Regions from separate parts of the Pseudomonas sp. P9_31 genome, predicted to be linked through region 2. Evidence: predicted binding sites of a transcription regulator. Region 2 holds the regulator's gene; each other region holds the start of a gene.
The links. The regulator FliA, encoded in region 2, starts transcription of late flagellar genes. The targets are predictions, from matches to a motif close to CTAAAGTTTNNNNNNNNNNNGCCGNTAA.
Positions count from the first base shown of each region.

Region 1: the regulator FliA is predicted to act here: its motif matches at 3,040-3,067, upstream of QMK51_RS15110 (methyl-accepting chemotaxis protein).
Region 3: the regulator FliA is predicted to act here: its motif matches at 2,395-2,422, upstream of QMK51_RS29065 (methyl-accepting chemotaxis protein).

Region 1 covers NZ_CP125375.1:3,453,973-3,458,801, forward strand. Annotated here, with positions in the region: gene QMK51_RS15085 (FMN-dependent NADH-azoreductase) at 1-244, opposite strand, end outside; gene QMK51_RS15090 (LysR substrate-binding domain-containing protein) at 375-1,283, shown strand; gene QMK51_RS15095 (MmcQ/YjbR family DNA-binding protein) at 1,280-1,639, shown strand; gene QMK51_RS15100 (DUF1294 domain-containing protein) at 1,645-2,073, opposite strand; gene QMK51_RS15105 (undecaprenyl-diphosphate phosphatase) at 2,070-2,900, opposite strand; gene QMK51_RS15110 (methyl-accepting chemotaxis protein) at 3,195-4,829, shown strand.
Region 2 covers NZ_CP125375.1:4,534,508-4,539,336, forward strand. Annotated here, with positions in the region: gene QMK51_RS20350 (chemotaxis protein CheA) at 1-440, opposite strand, end outside; gene QMK51_RS20355 (protein phosphatase CheZ) at 496-1,284, opposite strand; gene QMK51_RS20360 (chemotaxis response regulator CheY) at 1,307-1,678, opposite strand; gene fliA (RNA polymerase sigma factor FliA) at 1,846-2,586, opposite strand; gene fleN (flagellar synthesis regulator FleN) at 2,583-3,413, opposite strand; gene flhF (flagellar biosynthesis protein FlhF) at 3,530-4,829, opposite strand, start outside.
Region 3 covers NZ_CP125375.1:5,528,638-5,533,466, reverse strand. Annotated here, with positions in the region: gene QMK51_RS25050 (bile acid:sodium symporter family protein) at 1-659, opposite strand, end outside; gene QMK51_RS25045 (AraC family transcriptional regulator) at 744-1,535, shown strand; gene QMK51_RS29065 (methyl-accepting chemotaxis protein) at 1,638-2,366, opposite strand; partial or broken gene QMK51_RS29060 (cache domain-containing protein) at 2,496-3,584, opposite strand; gene QMK51_RS25035 (PA4780 family RIO1-like protein kinase) at 4,029-4,829, shown strand, end outside.

The DNA of each region.
Region 1 (4,829 bases), 1.1 Mb from region 2:
CGGCCAGGGCCTGCGCGCTCAGCTCGGCTTCATGCTGTTGCGCGGCGTTGCGCAGTTCAGCGGCGGTACCGGCGGCGACCAGGGTGGTGGCGGAGAAATGGCTGATGGCATCGGCGGCCAGGTCGCGGTAAGTCACCACAACGCCAGGCTCGGCGGTTTGCCAGGCTTTGACGACTTCACCGCTCAACTGACGGGAAGCCGAGTTATCACCCAGAATGCTCGAATCGATATGCAGTAATTTCATGTGGGATCTCCAAGGTGAGGATCGCCACCCGGCGATCTGATGGAGACAATCCTACCGACGAAACCAATAGCTGATTAGTCGGCAACAATGCGATAGTTTGTCCTACTGATAGAACAGTTGGATTTAAATCATGCAAGACCTCAACGACCTCTACTATTTCGCCAAGGTGGTCGACGCCGGTGGCTTCGCGGCGGCCGGGCGTTTGCTGGGGATTCCCAAGTCCCGATTGTCACGACGCATCGCCGAGCTGGAAGAACGCCTGGGCGCGCGCCTGCTGCAACGCACCACCCGCCAACTCAACCTGACCGCCGTGGGCGAGCGCTACCTGCGGCATTGTCAGGCCATGCTGCTGGAAGCCGAGATGGCCGACGAAGCGGTGGCCAGCATGTCCAGCGAACCCCGGGGGCGACTGCGGGTGTCCTGTCCGGTGGGGTTGGCCCACCACATCTTGCCGACGGTGATCAGCAGCTTTCTGGAGAAATGCCCTCAGGTTCAGTTGGAGGTCATGATGCTCAACCGTCGGGTCGACCTGGTGACCGAAGGCGTCGATGTTGCCTTGAGGGTGCGGGAACTGGGCGATGAAGATCCCTTGCTGGTCACCCGCCGCTTACGTCAGGCGCAGACCGTCATGGTCGCCAGCCCGGCGTTTCTTCGTGAGCGGGAGATCAAGTCGCCGGACGATTTGAGAAACGTGCCGATACTGGGTGCCCTGGAAGCCGATCGCCTGGTACATCTACGTATGCTCGACCAGCAGGGCAAGGCCTGTGACATGACGTTCGAAGCCCGATTGGGGATCGAGGACTTTATCGTGCGCAAGACTTGCACCTTGTCCGGGCTGGGCTTCACCATATTGCCGATGATGTATTGCGAGCAGGAACTGGAAAACGGTTCGCTGGTGCAATTGCTGCCCGACTGGTCATTGCCGGGCGGCTGGTTGCAAGCGGTCTACCCGCATCGACGCGGGGTGATGCCGGCGGTGCGCGCCTGGATCGACCATTTGATCGAATCATTCAATGCCTGTGGGGACCGACTGCTATGAAGGCAAGACCAATGAGCGAAGAGGACGTCGCGCAATTCTGCCTGGGGCTGCCCGGCGCGCGGGAAGATTACAAGTGGGGGGGTGTGCGGGTGTTCTCGATTGCCGGGAACAAAATGTTCGCCTTGCAGAACCTGCGGGGACAGTCCCTGGCCTTCAAGGTCGACAAGGACCTGTTCCTGGGCCATTGCGACCGGCCAGGCATTCACCCGGCGCCGTATCTGGCCCGGGCTCAGTGGATCATCATGGAAACGCCCTACCCGCTGGGCACCGAAGAACTGCGAGGCTTGCTGCAACGTTCCCACCAACTGGTGGTGAGCAAGTTGCCCAAGCGCACGCAGGTCGGCTTGCTGCTTTAAAGACCTTAGAACAGCGCGAGCAGATGAGCGCCCAGAAACAGCTGGTCGATCCAGAACACCTGATGCATCAGCACGATGAGCCAGAACACCAGCTGAAACGAAACCTTGCGGGTCTTGTGCCGAAATACTTGCTGGGCCAGCAAGGCGCCCGGCCAACCACCCGCCAGCTCCACCGCGTGCAAAACGTTCTCCGGCGTGCGCCAGCTGTCGGCGCGGGCCTTGTGCTTGTCGCTCCAGTACAGGAAAAACGCCAGCACGCTGACGATGCCGTAGGCCGCCAGGGGAATCACCGATACCCCGCGCAACCACAGCGACACTGAACCAAACAACGGCACTGCGCACAGCACAGCGAACACCAGCAGTTTCAGTCGTGGGTGCTGAATCGCTCCCCCGGACTTGCGCCCGGGGTTGTTGCGTGCGGCGAAGTCGTTCATGGCTTGGCGGCGGTCCAGTCGACCCAGCCGAATTGCCAGGTCGCCAAGATCACCAGGCCGAACACAATGCGATACCAGGCGAACGCCGCGTAGCTGTGGCTGGCGATGAACTTGAGCAAGCCGCGCACGGCGATCATCGCAAAGATAAACGCAGTGACGAAGCCGATGGCGAATACCGGAAAGTCCGCTGGCACAAACAGATGACGGTATTTATAGCCCGAGTACACCGCCGCGCCAACCATGGTTGGCATGGCAAGGAAGAATGAGAACTCGGTGGCCGTCTTGCGCGACAACCCGAACAGCAAACCGCCAATGATCGTCGAGCCGGAACGCGAGGTCCCGGGGATCATCGCCAGGCACTGGGCGAAGCCGACTTTCAGGGCCTCTTTCCAGGTGATGTCGTCGACGCTTTCAGCATGCACGACATGCTGACGGCGTTCGGCCCACAACATGACGATCCCGCCCACGACCAATGCAGTGGCGACGGTAATCGGGTTGAACAGGTATTTGTGGATCAAGTCGGCGAAAATCACCCCCAATACCACCGCCGGCAGGAAGGCGATCAACAGGTTCGCGGTAAAGCGTCGAGCGCTGGGCTGCGTCGGCAAACCGATGACCACGTCGAAGATCTTGCGGCGAAACTCCCAGACCACCGCCAGGATCGCCCCGAGCTGGATGATGATGTTGAAGGCCATGGCCCGCTCACCGCCAAAGTCGAGCAAGTCCGCCACAATGATCTGGTGCCCGGTACTGGAAATGGGCAAGAACTCCGTCAGCCCTTCTACCACGCCTAAAATCAATGCCTGCAAGGCTGTCCAAAGATCCATCAATCCCCCAAGAAGCCATGCCCCCAGGCATGCCCCGTTAATAATTTGTAGAACGTTACCCACGATCAGCGTCCGCTGAAGGCCCGCGCGCACAAGATCCACACAAAACCGTAAAAATTCTGTGAAAAATCGACTTGGACTCAGGTTTTTCCGTGCGGGGCCGAAATCCTATCAGACAAGCCTCATTTACGCTGCCGCGTAATAGGACCTGAGTCGGATAGGCCCGATCAGCAAAGTATGGTTGGATGCTGGCGATCGTTTATAACAAGAACAAAAAACTGGAGTAGCCGCGTTATGAACAGCTTGCGCAGTGTGTCGATCAGCCGACGCTTGTGGCTTATCTTGATCGTGGCCGTGGTGATGCTATTGACGTTGGGCGCGTTGATGCTCAAGCAGATTCACGACGACCTTTATCAGGCCAAGGCCCAAAAGACCCAGCATGTGGTGCAGACCGCCAGTGGCATCCTTACCTACTACCACGGCCTGGAAACTGCCGGCACCCTCACCCGTGACGCCGCGCAAAAGCAGGCACTGACCGCCGTGCGCGGTTTGCGCTACGACCAGAATGACTACTTCTGGATCAACGATCTGACGCCGGTCATGATCATGCACCCGACCAATCCGAAACTTGAAGGCCAGAACCTGTCGACGATCCGCGACCCCGACGGTTTCGCGCTGTTCAACGAGATGGTCGCCATCGCCAAGGCCAAGAGCGCCGGCATGGTCGACTATCGCTGGCCGAAACCGGGTGCCAGTGCCCCGGTAGAGAAAACTTCCTACGTCAAACTGTTCGAGCCCTGGGGTTGGGTGATCGGCTCGGGCGTGTACATCGATGACATGCAGGCCGAGTTTTATGCTCAGGTCTGGAAGGCGTCTTTCGTCGGCCTGGTGATAGCCCTGATCATGGCGCTGCTGGTGATCATGATTGCCCGCAGCATCGTGCGCCCGCTGCAGGAAACCGTGAACGCCATGGCCAACATCGCCAGCGGTGAAAGCGACCTGACCCGCAGCCTCGATACCCACGGCCAGGACGAAGTCACGCAACTGGCCCGGCACTTCAATGCCTTTACCACCAAACTGCGCTTGGTGATCGGTCAGTTGCAAGTGTCCGCCGGCGCACTGGGCCAGTCTTCCAGTGAATTGGGCAACGATGCCGCGCAGGCCCAGCAACGCAGCCAGCAGCAATCTCAACAAATGGAACTGGTGGCGACCGCGATCAATGAAGTGACCTACGGCGTGCAGGATGTGGCCAAAAACGCCGAGCACGCGGCCAGTGAAATGCGCAATGCCGAGTCCCAGGCGCAGCAGGGGCAGGTCAATATCGATGGCAGCTTACAGCAGATCGACAAGCTGTCTTCGACCATCGATCAAGCCGTCGAAGTGATTCGTACGCTGGCTGCCGAGAGCACGCAGATCGGCAGTGTCCTGGAGGTGATCCGCTCCATCGCCGAGCAAACCAACCTGCTGGCCCTCAACGCGGCCATCGAAGCCGCCCGGGCCGGTGAGCAGGGTCGAGGGTTTGCGGTGGTCGCCGATGAAGTGCGGCTGCTGGCCCAGCGCACCCAGAAGTCGACGGCAGAAATCCAGTCGATGATCGAACGCCTGCAAAGCCATTCCGAAGCGGCGGTCAAGGTGATCGGCGACAGCAGCCGTGCGTCACAACTGACCATCGAGCAGGCCGGTCTGGCCGGCGCCAGCCTGAATGCCATCGGCCAGGCCTTGCGCAACCTCAACGGGTTGAACGCCTCGATTGCCAGCGCGACCTTGCAGCAGGCCCATGTGGTGGAAGACATCAATCAGAACGTCACCCAGGCCGCGGGGTTGTCCCACAGCACGGCATTGGCGGCCGAGCAGTCGAGCGTGGCCAGCGTTCACCTCAAGGAACTGAGCGAGCAGTTGAACGGGCTGCTCACGCAGTTTCGGGTCTGA
Region 2 (4,829 bases):
GCGGCAGGCTCTTGCACCGCCTCAGCGACAGGTGCCACTTCATCACCGGTTTGCGGCTCGGCCAGACGGGCCAGAGCGGCCAGCAATTCAGGCGTGGCAGCCGTGATCGGGCTGCGTTCGCGGACTTCGCTGAACATGCTGTTCACCGCGTCCAGCGCTTCGAGAACCACGTCCATCAATTCCGAGTCGACGCGACGCTCACCCTTGCGCAGGATGTCGAACACGTTCTCGGCGATGTGACAGCACTCCACCAGCTCGTTGAGCTGGAGGAAGCCGGCGCCCCCTTTTACAGTGTGAAAACCGCGAAAAATTGCATTGAGCAAGTCCGCATCATCCGGTCGGCTTTCAAGCTCGACCAGCTGTTCGGACAGTTGCTCTAGAATCTCGCCGGCCTCAACCAGGAAATCCTGAAGGATCTCTTCATCGGCGCCGAAGCTCATTAAGGGGGTGCTCCTAACAGGTCTAAAAACCTAAAAAACCTAAAATTCTAAAATTCTAAAATCCCAGGCTGGATAGCAAATCGTCCACATCGTCCTGACCGGACACAACGTCTTCTCTTTTATCGGCATGAATCTGCGGACCTTCACCCTGAGAGAGATGTTTTTGCGGATCTTTTTCAGCCAGCATCGCTTCACGGTCATGTTCGATACCCGCAAAGCGGTCGACGTGACTGGCCATGAGCACGAGCTTGAGCAGGTTGCTTTCAACTTCGGTGACCAATTGGGTCACGCGTTTGATCACCTGACCGGTGAGGTCCTGGTAATCCTGAGCCAGCAGAATGTCGTTGAGGTTGCTCGACACAACGCGATTGTCTTCGCTGCTGCGTGTCAGGAAACCGTCGACCCGCCGGGCCAGTTCGCGGAACTCTTCAGCCCCGACCTCGCGACGCATGAACCGCCCCCAATCCGTGCTCAGCGCCTGAGCTTCGTCGCTCAGGCTGTTGATCAGTGGCGTGGCGTTTTCCACCAGATCCATGGTGCGGTTGGCCGCGGCCTCGGTCAGCTTGACCACATAACCCAGACGCTCGGTGGCATCCGTGATCTGAGACACTTCCTCGGCTTGCGGCATGTGCGGGTCAATCTGGAAATTGACGATCGCGCTATGCAGCTCGCGGGTGAGCTTGCCCACTTCCTGATACAGGCCACGGTCACGGGTCTGGTTGAGCTCATGGATCAGTTGAACAGCGTCGCCGAACCTGCCTTTTTCAAGGCTTTCGACCAGTTCGACCGCGTGTTTTTTCAGGGTCGACTCAAAATCGCCCTGTGAAGATTCGATATGCTCCATAGCTCCCCCGTGGCGCAGTTTCTCAACCGATGCGTTCGAAAATCTTCTCGATTTTTTCTTTCAACGCCTGGGCCGTGAAGGGTTTGACCACATAGCCGTTAACACCGGCCTGGGCCGCTTCGATGATCTGCTCGCGCTTGGCTTCAGCGGTCACCATCAGCACCGGCAGGTGCTTGAGCCTTTCATCGGCGCGCACCGCACGAAGCAGATCGATGCCGGTCATACCGGGCATGTTCCAGTCGGTAACCAGAAAATCGAAGTTACCGCTTTGCAGCATCGGCAACCCGGTCAGCCCGTCATCGGCCTCGGCGGTGTTGGTGAACCCAAGGTCACGCAACAGGTTTTTTATGATCCGCCGCATCGTTGAGAAGTCATCAACGATGAGGATTTTCATGTTCTTGTCCAATTCGACCTCCAAGCAGTCTTAAACGCGCCCAGCACCTGGACACGCCATTTCAATCAATCCGGCAAAGCACTCAATGACTGTCTGGAGCACAACAGATCGAGACCTGCGCAGTTCAACACCACACAGGCTCCATTCGCAGTGTCCCCACACTGCCTTCAGCGCGCTCGCCACTCCCCCAAACGCCCCCGCAAACGGGCCGCGCACTGGCTGTGTAACTGGCTGACCCGCGATTCGCTGACCCCCAGGACCTCACCGATTTCCTTGAGATTCAACTCTTCGTCGTAGTACAGCGCCAACACCAGTCGCTCACGCTCCGGCAAATTGGCAATCGCGTCCGCCAGCGCCGCCTGGAAGCGTTCATCTTCCAGATCGCGTGACGGCTCGAGATGAGCACTCGCGCCATCCTCATGCAGCCCTTCGTGTTCGCCGTCCTGCAACAGATCGTCGAAACTGAATAACCGGCTGCCCAGGGTGTCGTTCAAAATCCCGTAATAATCGTCGAGACTCAATTGGAGTTCGGCCGCAACCTCGTGATCTTTAGCATCACGGCCGGTTTTAGCTTCAATCGAGCGAATCGCGTCGCTGACCATGCGGGTATTGCGGTGAACCGAACGTGGCGCCCAGTCCCCCTTGCGCACTTCATCAAGCATTGCGCCGCGGATTCGTATGCCCGCGTACGTCTCGAAACTCGCGCCTTTGCTGGCGTCGTATTTGGTCGATACTTCAAGCAGGCCGATCATCCCGGCCTGGATCAGGTCTTCAACCTGGACACTGGCCGGCAAACGGGCCAGCAAGTGATAGGCAATGCGTTTGACCAGTGGCGCGTAACGCTCGATCAGTTCGTACTGCGCGTCACGCGCCGACTTCTTGTAAAGGTTGTAACCGCTGGCTGTCATAGCACGGGTCCTGCCGTTTGTTGCACGAGGCGCTCGACGAAAAACTCCAGGTGCCCACGCGGGTTGGCCGGCAGCGGCCAGGTATCGACCTTCTGCGCAATGGCCTTGAACGCCAGGGCGCACTTGGAACGCGGAAAGGCTTCATAGACGGCACGCTGCTTCTGCACGGCCTTGCGCACGCTTTCGTCGTAAGGCACCGCACCGACGTATTGCAACGCGACGTCGAGGAAACGATCCGTGACCTTGGTCAACTTGGCGAACAGGTTGCGGCCTTCCTGCGGGCTCTGCGCCATGTTGGCCAGGACGCGGAACCGATTCATGCCGTAGTCGCGGTTAAGCAGTTTGATCAGCGCGTAGGCGTCGGTGATCGAGGTCGGTTCGTCGCACACCACCAGCAAGACTTCTTGCGCTGCGCGCACGAAGCTGACCACCGAGTCACCAATGCCCGCAGCGGTGTCGATCACCAATACGTCGAGGTTGTCGCCGATGTCGCTGAAGGCCTGGATCAGGCCGGCGTGCTGGGCCGGGCTCAGATGAACCATGCTCTGGGTGCCGGACGCGGCCGGGACGATGCGGATACCGCCAGGCCCCTGCAACAGCACGTCGCGCAGTTCACAGCGGCCTTCGATCACGTCGGCCAGGGTGCGTTTGGGTGTCAGCCCCAACAGGACGTCGACGTTCGCCAGCCCCAGATCGGCATCCAGCAGCATGACGCGCCGGCCGAGCTCAGCTAGAGCCAGGGACAAGTTCACTGACACGTTAGTCTTCCCGACGCCACCTTTGCCGCCGGTCACCGCGATCACCTGTACGGGATGCATGCTGCCCATGTTATTTCTTTACCTTGTCTTACTTAGACGGAGGCCACATTACTGGCTGCGCGTTCACCATTGGAACAATGCATGGCAGACCATCGATGTAGGTACAAAAACTGTTCATTAATACCTCAGCCAACCCGCTTGGTCGGGCTGTGGTAAATATCAGCGAACATGTCAGCCATGGCTTCTTCGCTGGGTTCTTCCTGCATTTGCACGCTAACGGCGCGGCTGACCAACTGATGACGACGCGGCAGATGCAAATCATCCGGAATCCGCGGGCCATCGGTCAGGTAAGCCACCGGCAACTCATGGCTGATGGCCAGGCTCAACACCTCGCCCAGGCTTGCCGTTTCATCCAGTTTAGTCAGGATGCAGCCGGCGAGGCCGCAGCGTTTGTAACTGTGATAAGCGGCGGTTAGAACCTGTTTCTGGCTGGTGGTTGCCAGGACGAGATAATTTTTTGATTTGATGCCCCGTCCGGCCAGGCTTTCGAGTTGCATGCGCAGTGCCGGGTCGCTGGCTTGAAGGCCGGCGGTATCGATCAGCACCACGCGTTTGCGCAGCAAGGGTTCCAGCGCCTGCACCAGGGATTGGCCCGGATCGACGTGGGTGACCGACACATTGAGGATGCGACCAAGGGTCTTGAGCTGTTCCTGAGCACCGATGCGATAGCTGTCCATGCTCACCAGTGCGATGTTCTGCGCGCCGTACTTGAGCACGTAACGGGCCGCGAGCTTGGCCAGCGTGGTGGTCTTGCCCATGCCGGCCGGGCCGACCATGGCAATCACACCGCCTTCTTCCAGTGGCTCGACTTCCGGGGTGGCGATCATCCTCGCCAGGTGCGCGAGCAACATGCGCCAGGCCTGGCGTGGTTCTTCAATGTCGGTAATCAGCGCCAGCAGATCCCGCGACAACGGGCCGGACAGGCCGATGCGTTGCAGGCGACGCCAGAGGTTGGCCTGGGCCGGACGGCTGCCTTGCAGCTGATTCCAGGCCAGCGAACCGAGTTGCACTTCCATCAGTTCACGCAGGCTATTGAGTTCGAAACGCATCGAATCGAACGCACGCGGGTCCACGCCGGTCGCCGCGGCAGGTGCGGGCGCAGGGCGCCGAGGCTCGGCCAGCGTCGGTTCGATCAGCGGCTCGGCGGCGGTCAACGGCAAACCGGCGAACAACTGGCGGTTGGTGGTCTTGTCGCTCTCGCCATCGCTACGCAGGCTCAGTTCGGCCTGGGCGGTGACGATCCGCGACTGGGTCTTGCGCAGCTCATCCTCGAGTTCCATGTTCGGAACACGCGGGGCCAGCGCCGACAATTTGTAATCCAGGGCAGCCGTCAGCTCGACACCGCCAGCGATCCGGCGGTTGCCAATGATGGCGGCATCGGCGCCCAGCTCATCACGAACCAGTTTCATGGCCTGACGCATATCG
Region 3 (4,829 bases), 990 kb from region 2:
AACGCCGAGTACACCAGCAGCAGGATCACCAGTTTGTCGGCAATGTTGGTGTAGCGTTTGTGCCGAGCGAAAAACTTGCCCAGCAACGGCCGCAGCAATTGCCCGAGCACCAGCGGCAACAGCAACATCGCGCACAGGTCGAGCAGGGTTGAACCCAGGTCAATACCACCCGCGCCGCTGCCGACCACGAAACTCACCAGCAACGGTGTCAAAAAAATCCCCAGCACGCTGGACAGGCTCGCGTTGAGAATCGCCGCTGGTACGTTGCCGCCCGCGCTGCCGGTCAGGGCCACGGACGAGGAAATGGTCGAGGGCAGGGCGCAGAGGTAGAGGAAACCGAGCATCAGCAGTGATGGAATGTGTGAGCCCAGCAGCTCGTCGCTCAGCAGCCAGATCAACGGAAACACCGCGAAGGTGAAGGTTTGAACCATCACGTGCAGCTTCCAGTTTTTCAGCCCGTGGCGGATCTGCTCGCTGGAGAGGTTGACCCCGTGCAGGAAGAACACCAGAAACACGCCGATGTTGATTACCCATTCGGCGCGCATTCCGCCACCGGTGGCGCCAAAGGTCGGGAAGGCATACGCCAGCAGCGTGGCGATCAGCATGCCGCACAAGAACCAGTCGGTGACCACGCGTTTGAGGTGTTTGAAGGCATGCATAACCGGCACCGAATACATTTGTAAGAATTGATGACTTAGCCTAACGTCGGCCCCATTAGCCGTCTTGCGACATAAGGTCAATCAATGCCGACTAACGGACAACTTTCCCTCGAGCGGACCATCCCGGCGCTGACGGTGTTGCCGCGCCCGTTGTATGCGCGGGCGGAAAGTCTGAACGCCGGTTCGTGGACGCCGCCACATCGTCACGATTGGGTGCAGTTCTCCTACGCCATCAGCGGCGTTCTCGGCGTGCACACCGCCGAGGGCAGTTTCTTTGCGCCGCCGCAGTGGGGCATCTGGATTCCGGCGGATCTCGAGCACCAGGTCGTGACCTCGATGCGTGCCGAAATGCGCAGCCTGTACGTACGTCGCGAGGACTGCCAATGGGCTGACGGGCGTTGCCGGGTGCTGGAAGTCACGCCATTGGCGCGGGAGTTGATCAAGCGCTTTTGCCTGCTTCCCGTGGAATATCCACAGGGCGACAGCCAGGAGGCGCGATTGGTGGGTGTGCTGCTGGATCAGTTGGCGAGTCTGCCGGAGGTGGGGTTTTCCCTGCCGCTGCCCCGGCATGAGCGTTTGCTGAGCTTGTGCAACGAGCTGATCGAAAGCCCCGAGCGCACGGTGACCTTGCAGGAATGGGCCGAGCGTTTGGGCACGTCGGAGAAAACCCTGATGCGGCTGTTTCAGCGCGAGACCGGGCTGAGCTTTCGCGGTTGGCGGCAGCGTATGCGGCTGCTGTCGTCCTTGAGTTTGCTGGAGGAGGGAGACAGCGTGACCAATGCCGCGCTGTCTTGCGGATATGACTCGACGTCGGCGTTTATTGCGGCGTTCAAGGGGCTGTTCGGATTTACCCCCGGCGAATTGTTTAGGCAGTGAAGGCCTCATCGCGAGCAGGCTCGCTCCCACAGGGTTTTGCGCTGTCCTTGTGGGAGCGAGCCTGCTCGCGATTGGCCGCGAAGCGGCCACCGGGATATTGGATCAGGTTCTGAACCGTCGAACCAACCCATCCAGCTCATTCGACAACCCCGCCAGGCTCTGAGAATCCAGCCGCGCCGAATTCGCCAGTTCCGCCACCAACTGCGCATCGCCATGAATCTGGCTGATGTGGCGATTGATGTCTTCCGCTACTTGGTGCTGTTCTTCTGCCGCCGTGGCGATCTGAGTGTTCATGTCGCGAATCACATCCACCGACTCACGAATCTGCCCGAAGCTGTTGCGCGCCTCGCCGATGCGGGTCACCGATTGCTGAGACACCTCCAGGCTTGCATGCATCTGCTGCGTCACCTGGCTGGTGCGCTTGGCCAGGTTGCCCAGCAGGCCGTCGATTTCCGCCGTGGAATCGGCAGTCCGTTTGGCCAGTGCGCGAACTTCATCCGCCACCACCGCAAAACCTCGACCCTGTTCACCGGCCCGGGCCGCTTCGATGGCGGCGTTCAGTGCCAGCAGGTTGGTCTGTTCGGCGATGGAACGAATGGTCCCGAGGATCGACTGAATGTCGTTGCTATCGCGCTCAAGCTGTTGCATCGACTGCGCCGACTGTTCGATTTCCTGGCTCAAGCGATCGACACTGCTCACCGCGGCATCGATCTGCTGCTGACCTTCACGCGCCTGGCGCTGACCGCTGTCGGCCGACTCGGCAGCCTGGCTGCAAGAGCGCGCGACTTCGTTGGCGGTGGCGACCATTTCGTGGAATGCCGTGGACACCATGTCCACCGCTTCACGCTGACGCCCGGCGGCTTCGGCCATGTCGCTGGACACTTGCGTCGAGCTCTGGGAGGTGGCGAGGATCTTGGTCGCGGCGCCGCCGATGCTCTGGATCAGGTTGCGAATCGCCGCCAGAAACTGGTTGAACCAGTTGGCCAGTTGTGCGGTTTCGTCACTGCCACGGATGTGCAGGTTTTTGGTCAGGTCGCCTTCACCCTGGGCGATGCCTTCCAGACCGCTGGCCACGCTGCGAATCGGCCGCACGATCAGGCTGGCGAAACTGGCGCCGACGATGGCGAAGAACACCGCCAATACCGCTGCGATGATTGCGATCAGCCAGGTCAGTTGAGTGGCCGAACTCATCACGTCGGTCTGCTTGATCAGGCCGATAAAGGTCCAGCCCAGTTGCTCCGACGGCCAGACGTTGGCCATGTAGCGCTCGCCATTGAGCTCGACTTCTACCAGCCCCTTACCGGCCTTGGCGAGTTGCGCGTAGCCGTCGCCGAGGCTGCTCAGAGTTTTGAAGTTGTGTTCCGGTTGCTTCGGATCGACCAGCACCGCGCCGGTGTTTTCCACCAGCATCAGGTAGCCGGTTTCGCCGAGTTTGATCTGTTTGACGATTTCGGTGAGCTGCTTGAGCGTCACGTCGATGCTGACGACGCCGCCGTTGGTGCCCAGTTTGTTATCGATGGTGCGCACGGTGCTGACGTACGTCGCGTCATCCTGCGCCCAGTAATAGGCCTCGGTGCGAAGCGGCTTGCCCGGTTTGGCCTGGGCCGCTTTGTACCACGGGCGCTGGCGCGGATCGTAATTGCTCAGCTTCGCATCGTCCGGCCAGGATACGTAACCGCCCGCCGCGGTGCCGAGGATGGCATAGGCGTAGGCCGGGTGGCTGTTGCCCAGGTCCTGGAGGAGGGCGAAGACTTTTTTGTCCATCTCGCCTTGGGGAATGCTCTCGGCGTTGGCGCTCATGTAGGTCTTGAGGCTGTCGTCGGAGTTCTTGATCAGCGGTTGGGTGGCCAGGTAATCGACGTTCTGGCTGATGCCGTCGAAGAACAGTTGCATGGCATTGCTGACCTGACGAATCTCGCGACCACTGCCGTCGACAAAGTCATCCTTGGCATCGCTGCGCAAGTTCAGCACAACGAGGGTGGCGACCAGCACCACGGGCAAGCAGGCGATGATTGCAAACGCCCAGGTCAGCTTTTGTTTGATGTTCATCCGCGCTCCAGTTTTTTCTTGTAGGTCCACGCAGTGCAGATGACTCGCGGATTATTGGCAGCCGAAACGTTTGATTCACCCGGTTCCGTGAGTGCGCCCTCGTGATGGTAATCGGGACGATTGTCGGACGATTCCTTTCCTCCCTAGTAACTTCGGCTGAAGCGCGGGGAAATTGAGGCCTGTTGAGAAAAATCCTGCGAAGGCCGGGGATCGGGGTTAGATTCTGTCGCAAATGCCCTTGTATCCCTTCGTCAACAAGTAGCGCAGGCTCAGTTATGATCCCGGGCGGTCGATGAGTATTGCCTGATTAATCCGGCACATTGTGTGCTTCTCGATGATCAACAGAATGTTCATAGGTCGGCAACCCCTCCCCCGAATGAGAGGATTGCCGTATAACGAATGACTTTCGCGTGTTTGGTAATAAAGGACCCACAATAAAAGCTGATGAAGACTCCCAAACGCATTGAACCCCTGATCGAGGACGGTCTGGTCGACGAGGTGCTGCGCCCACTCATGAGTGGTAAAGAAGCAGCTGTTTATGTGGTGCGCTGCGGCAACGAGCTGCGTTGTGCCAAGGTCTACAAGGAGGCGAACAAACGCAGTTTCCGTCAGGCGGCCGAGTATCAGGAAGGCCGTAAGGTGCGCAACAGCCGGCAGGCTCGCGCGATGGCCAAGGGCTCCAAGTTTGGCCGCAAGGAAACCGAAGACGCCTGGCAGAACGCCGAAGTGGCGGCGCTGTTCCGTCTGGCCAGTGCCGGTGTGCGGGTGCCCAAGCCGTATGACTTCCTCGAAGGCGTGCTGCTGATGGAGCTGGTGGCCGACGAGTACGGCGATGCCGCGCCGCGTCTGAACGACGTGGTGCTGGAACCGGACCAGGCGCGCGAATATCACGGGTTTCTGATTTCGCAAATCGTGCTGATGCTGTGTACCGGTCTGGTGCACGGTGACCTGTCCGAGTTCAACGTGCTGCTGACGCCGACCGGTCCGGTCATCATCGATTTGCCGCAAGCGGTGGACGCGGCGGGCAACAACCACGCGTTCAGCATGCTGGAGCGGGACGTGGGCAACATGGCGTCCTACTTCGGTCGCTTTGCGCCGGAGTTGAAACGCACCAAGTACGCCAAGGAAATGTGGGCGTTGTACGAAGCCGGCACCTTGCACCCGGCCAGTGTCTTGACTGGCGAGTTCGACGAGCCGGAAGAGCTGGCGGACGTGGGCGGGATCATGCGCGAGATCGAGGCGGCC